One region of the Pseudoalteromonas sp. Scap06 genome, then DNA from elsewhere that is predicted to be linked to it. Evidence: predicted binding sites of a transcription regulator. Region 1 holds the regulator's gene; the other holds the start of a gene.
What was found. The regulator sigma-54, encoded in region 1, starts transcription at its own class of promoters, with help from an activator protein. The targets are predictions, from matches to a motif close to GTTGGCACGNNNNTNGNNT.
Positions count from the first base shown of each region.

Region 2: the regulator sigma-54 is predicted to act here: its motif matches at 2,004-2,022, upstream of FLM47_RS12280 (EF-hand domain-containing protein).

Region 1 is NZ_CP041330.1:423,573-426,743, reverse strand. It holds gene lptB (LPS export ABC transporter ATP-binding protein) at 1-649, shown strand, start outside; gene FLM47_RS01980 (RNA polymerase factor sigma-54) at 719-2,218, shown strand; gene hpf (ribosome hibernation promoting factor) at 2,245-2,532, shown strand; gene ptsN (PTS IIA-like nitrogen regulatory protein PtsN) at 2,537-2,989, shown strand; gene rapZ (RNase adapter RapZ) at 3,009-3,171, shown strand, end outside.
Region 2 is NZ_CP041330.1:2,642,453-2,645,623, forward strand. It holds gene FLM47_RS12270 (hypothetical protein) at 1-297, opposite strand, end outside; gene FLM47_RS12275 (HAMP domain-containing sensor histidine kinase) at 299-1,753, opposite strand; gene FLM47_RS12280 (EF-hand domain-containing protein) at 2,058-2,291, shown strand; gene FLM47_RS12285 (hypothetical protein) at 2,304-2,531, shown strand; gene FLM47_RS12290 (EF-hand domain-containing protein) at 2,687-2,923, shown strand; gene FLM47_RS12295 (EF-hand domain-containing protein) at 2,932-3,168, shown strand.

The sequences.
Region 1 (3,171 bases):
TGAAGCTGGCAGCATTGTCGGCTTACTTGGCCCCAATGGCGCAGGTAAAACCACGACTTTTTACATGATTGTAGGCCTTGTACCGAGCGATAAAGGCAAAATATCAATCGATGATCAAGATATCACTTTATTACCAATGCACAGCCGAGCTCGCCTAGGGATAGGATATTTACCACAAGAATCATCGATTTTTAGAAAGCTGACGGTCTACCAAAACTTAATGGCTATTTTAGAAACACGCAAAGAGCTTAATAAGCAGCAACGTGAAGATACCTTAAATAATTTACTTGATGAATTTAGTATTCAACATATTCGTGACAGCCAAGGTATGGCCCTATCAGGTGGTGAGCGCCGCCGTGTTGAAATTGCGCGAGCATTAGCAGCAAATCCTAAATTTATACTATTAGACGAACCCTTTGCAGGGGTTGATCCTATCTCTGTATTAGATATTAAAAAAATTATAGAACACCTTAAAAATCGAGGAATTGGCGTATTGATCACAGATCACAACGTACGCGAAACTCTTGATGTTTGTGAAAAAGCCTACATAGTTTCTCATGGAGAGTTAATTGCATCAGGCACTCCAGAATATGTATTAAACGATAAAACGGTACGCGATGTTTATTTAGGCGAGCAGTTCAAGCTCTAATATGTGTGTTATTACACTAAGCATCTGCTAATATTAATTATACTAATTTAAAAGGATTGTTAGAGATAAATGAGGCAATCATTACAGCTGCGCATGGGCCAGCAACTTACAATGACTCCACAGTTGCAACAAGCAATTCGCTTATTGCAACTCAGTACATTGGATCTCCAGCAAGAAATTCAAGAAGCGCTCGATAGCAATCCCTTGCTTGAAGTTGAAGAACAAGATTACAGTGAAGATGCTGCGGGTAAAAACGAACAAAAAGCCGATATCGAAGAATCAACGCTAAGTGCTTCAGCTGATGAAAAACCTAGCGAATATGAGCAAGATAGCGGCGAAGCCATGACCAAAGACACCATTAGCGATGATATGGCAATGGATGTTACATGGGATGAATACATGAGCGCAGCACCTGCCTCTTCATCAGGACCAATGCCTGAAGATGAATCAATTTATCAAGGCTCTTCAACTGAAACGCTACATGAATATTTAATGTGGCAATTGCAACTGACACCGTTTAGCCCTACTGATGAAGCCATCGCGATTGCTATCGTAGAAGCCGTGGACGATTCGGGCATTTTAACTCTTAGCTGTGAAGAAATATTAGAGAGCTTTAATCAAGAGAACGACATAGAAGATGAAGTTGAACTTGATGAAATAGAAGCGGTATTAAAGCGTATTCAGCTATTTGATCCGGTAGGAATAGCCGCGCGTAGTTTACAAGAGTGTTTGTGTATTCAATTGAATCAGTTTGATCAAGACACGCCTTTTTTAAACGAAACAAAAATGATCTTAACTGATCACATTGATTTATTGGCTGCGCGTGATTATCGCACGTTAATGAAGAAAACTAAGCTCAAAGAAGATGAGCTTAAAGAGGTCATGACGTTAATTCACACCCTTAGCCCAAAACCGGCAGACACTATCGTTAGAGAAGAGTCAGAGTACGTTATTCCTGATGTGTCGGTTAAAAAAGTGAAAGGCCGTTGGGTGGTTGAACTAAACCCAGATAGCATGCCTAAAATTAGGGTAAACAGCCAATATGCAGCTATGTCTCGTACGGTCAAATCAAGTGGCGATAGCCAGTTCATTCGCTCACACTTACAAGAAGCTAAATGGTTTATAAAAAGCTTAGAGAGTAGAAACGACACGCTGCTTAAAGTAACCAACTGTATTGTGCAGCAACAACAGGCCTTTTTTGAACATGGTCCTGAGGCGATGAAGCCTATGGTACTTAATGACGTAGCCGAAATGGTAGAAATGCACGAGTCGACTATTTCACGTGTTACTACGCAAAAATACATGCATACACCACGCGGTATTTTTGAGCTTAAATATTTCTTTTCCAGCCATGTAAGCACTGAAAATGGTGGTGAATGTTCTTCAACAGCAATACGCGCATTAATTAAAAAATTAATCGCTGCAGAAAACTCAGCTAAACCATTGAGTGATAGCAAAATTGCAGATATATTGGCTGAGCAAGGAATTAAAGTAGCAAGGAGAACTATTGCAAAGTATCGCGAATCTCTAGCTATTCCCCCGTCAAATCAACGTAAAAGTTTGATTTAAGGCGTACAACAAAGAGGAAAATGTTTATGCAACTGAATTTAACTGGTCGCCATGTAGATATTACCGACTCGCTTAGAGACTACGTAAATAGTAAATTTTCGAAGTTACAGAGGCACACTGATCACATAACGAATGTGCACGTTATTCTCGATGTAGAAAAACTAAACCAAAAAGCCGAAGCAACCGTTCATGTTAGTGGCGCTGAGATTTTTGCTTCTACTGAACACCAAGATATGTATGCCGCTATAGACTCGCTGATTGACAAGCTAGATCGTCAAGTAATTAAACACAAAGAGAAACTTGCTCGACACTAACACTATGAAACTAAGCTCACTTATCTGTCAGGACTGCAGTAAAGCTGCGGTCCTTTTTAATAGTAAAAAAAGAATTTTAGAATTTATCAGTGAATTGGCTCACAATAAACTGCCCTATTTAGCTCAACAAGATATTCTTAATGCATTAACAGCAAGAGAAAAACTAGGGAGCACAGGTATAGGCCGAGGAATTGCAATTCCTCATGGTCGTATGAGTGGTGTACAAGAGCCTCTTGCACTTATATTAGTGAGCGAAGCGGCTATTAATTTTGATGCAATAGATAATCGACCGGTCGACATTTTTGTTGCCTTAATTGTACCCGACGGTGACAATAAGCAGCATTTAAAAACCTTAGCCACTATAGCTGAAAAGCTCAACGATAAAGAATTTTGTAAGCAATTACGGGCGGCAAAATCCGACAATGAGCTGTACCAGATCATTGTAAGTCAACCGTAGCAATAATAAAGGGTGATAAATGGAATTAATAATTATAAGTGGTCGCTCAGGTTCTGGTAAATCTGTTGCGTTACGCGTTGTTGAGGATTTAGGTTATTATTGTGTAGATAATATACCTTTAAATTTATTACCTTCTCTTGTTCGTAGTGTTTCCGACAGCTACAATAAAATAGCTGTAAGTG
Region 2 (3,171 bases), 1.2 Mb from region 1:
AGGGTCGCGACTAAGGTTGACGCATGCGGTATTAAAAAATGCCTTAAGTGCTTGCTCCCCTAAGTAAGTTTTATTGTCAGGCGTTAATTTAAAGCCACCACATTGATGGGCATGCCATGCAATAACTTGCGCGGCGGGCGGATACATAAGATCTAGTTTTGGCCGCGGCTTTGGATTGGGCTGAGTTTGAGCTATTAGCTCAGGTTTAGCTGGTGTTTGAGTGTTTGTTAATTCACACCCAGATAAAAAAACGAGACTGCTGGTTAGCCATAAAATAGCCATTAAACGCGCAGACATATTATTTAACTCCTTTATTTTTATAGGGGATGACAATGTTAAATCGACAGCCTTGCGGCTCATTATGCTCAATAGTTAACTTACCCTGTAACTGTTCAACCGACTCTTTTACTATGGTAAGGCCTAAACCACTGCCTTGAAGACTAATCTCTTTACTGTGTTTACCTTGATAAAAAGCGCCAAAAACATGTTCTTTTTCATGCTCTTTAATACCACAGCCCTCATCAGCAACCTGTATAATTAAGTTATTACTTTCTAAACTTAAACTAATCGACACAGCTTGGTTTGGCTTTGAAAACTTTAAACCATTAGAGATTAACTGAATTAAAATCATTTCAATTAATTCTCTCGGTAAATTAAGTGCAACTGTCGGTAAGCTATTGTGCCAAATAAGCGACTGCTCTCGTGCGTTTAACCTATGTTCAAAATGATTACTTACCTTTTTAATGAGCTGGTTAAATTCCACTTCACTCACATTATCTTTACTGGTTCGAATCGCGTTATAGCTTAACAAACTGTCTATCATAGTGCGTAATCGCACCATAGATTGACTGATTAACCCAAGCACTGCTTTTTGCTCATTATTAATCGGCCCAACAATTTCATCGGCTAATAATTCAGTGCCCTCCACCATAGAGGCCAAGGGTGTTTTTAGCTCGTGAGTAACATGGCGTAAAAACGTATCTTTTTGCTGCTCTAGCATATGCAATTGCGCTTGCACCCACTGCAATTTGTTACCTAGTTCAATAAGTTCAGCAGATCCCTGCACCGATATTTTTTGCTGCCAATCTCCTTGGCCTAATTTATCAATAACGGAGGTTAAACCTTTTAAACGGCCACTTATCCGCCATAAAAACCCACCCCCAACAAGTAAGGTTAAAGGCGTAAGTGCCACTAACCAGTTTATAAAGGAGGCTTGTAAATTTGTCAGTTTAATTTGGTTTTGAGTGATTTTGGCTTCATTGGTTTCGCGAAGCCACATTGTTAGATCTGCCAGTATTTCACTAATTGGCACAAACAACTCTGCTTGCTCACGAGCTTCAACCACCAGTTTGGTATGCGCTGCTTTTAGCGTATCTGTTAACCTTTGCCATTGTTGAGTACTTTGCTGGCTGCTAGAAAGCTGTTTAAGCTCATTTATATTGTCCAGCGATGACTGCCATTTATCCACGATAAGTTTATCGAGTGAATCGCTTTTTAAAACCCAATTTTGCCTTGTTGCCCTTTCTAAACTGTTGAGCTCTTGTTTAAGAGCATTAAACGACTTGGTTACTTGGTAGTTATTACTGACAATTTGCTGCGTGACCGCTAATTGTTTATTTAATACATTTAAAAATACAATAACCACAATAGACAAAGGCAAGAGTGACAACAGCATGCTCATTACAAACTGGCCAATCAAATTAGGACGCCAATTTACCAATGCTTTATATTTTTCAGCCATGATTACAGGCATACACTAATCCTTCACTACTTTTAAGCGCTCTATTATTAAGCGTTCAACTTATACACTCGCTGAACCAAATACATTTTTGAGAGTAAAACCGTTGCAATGTCGCACAATTGCGACAAGTTAAGCACTTGATTTAAAAATAGTAAAAAACCCTAACTGAGAAAATGTTGCATAAAACACACAAGCGTCGGTAAATATTACCTATTAAAAATACGCTAGAAAGTTAAACCTATGATTTTTAATAAAAATAAAAACTGGCACCATAATTGTATTACGCTTATAAATATTAATTTTTAAAGGCCAAGGAATGACTAAAGGTTATTTAAAATCGACTGTATTAATAGCGTTATGTTTCACAAGTATCCATTCATTTGCTCTTGATGTGAACACAGCATTTTACAGCCTAGATAAGGACAGCAACGGCACATTAAGTGAAGCGGAAGCTGGTGAAGATGCATTACTGCATGAGAATTTTGCACAAATAGATAAAAATGAAGACGGACAATTATCGTTCGATGAATTTAAACAGTTTGTAAAATAAAGGAGTATATTTATGAAACAATTAATTGGTGCTTTTTCACTACTATTTTTGGCTATTAGCGCGACGGCATTGGCATCGTCGTTAAATGTACGTTTTATGCATTTAGATAAAAATATGGATGGCCAAATATCGCTTACAGAGGCTAAACAAGATAAACAGCTACTCAAGCAATTTACTGATTTAGACAAAGACAATAACGAGATGATTTCTAAAAAAGAGTTCGATAACTTTAAACTTTAAGCTTAGATTCAAGTTTCGTTTTGTAATATAGAGTTAAAAGCATTTGCCATAATCCCTGAGGGAGTGTGTAAACGGATTTAATGTTGGGAGTTAAATTATGGCAAGTGCTTTCTTTCAATACTGCAGCAATTTAAATACACCTTGGAACGCCAACTATGAGAATACTGCTTCCCTTTATTGGTGCTTTACTTTTTATCAGCCAAAGTGCATTGGCACTTGATGTAAAGCAACGCTTTGAGCATTTAGATACAAATAATGATGGATATTTAACCCACAGCGAGCTTGCTGCTCAGCCTCAGCTATTAAACTCATTTTCAAATTGGGATGAAAATCAAGACAACAGAATTTCTTTAGCTGAGTTTAAAAACTACTTAACCACTAACCTGTTCTGAGCATTTATATGAAGCATTTTAAAAATATTATTTTACTAACACTGACTGTTTTTAGCTGTATGAGTTTTGCAACAAGCAGTTATATTGCCGAAAAATTTGAAAAACTTGACCGCAACCAAGATGGCTTTTTAACTCGCTCTGAAGCTGCCAGCGATCCTGCTTTATGGTCACGCTTTGGCAGTTATGACCGTGACAAAGACACACAATTATCATTAAGCGAATACAGTTTGTACGCCAGTAAATAAATT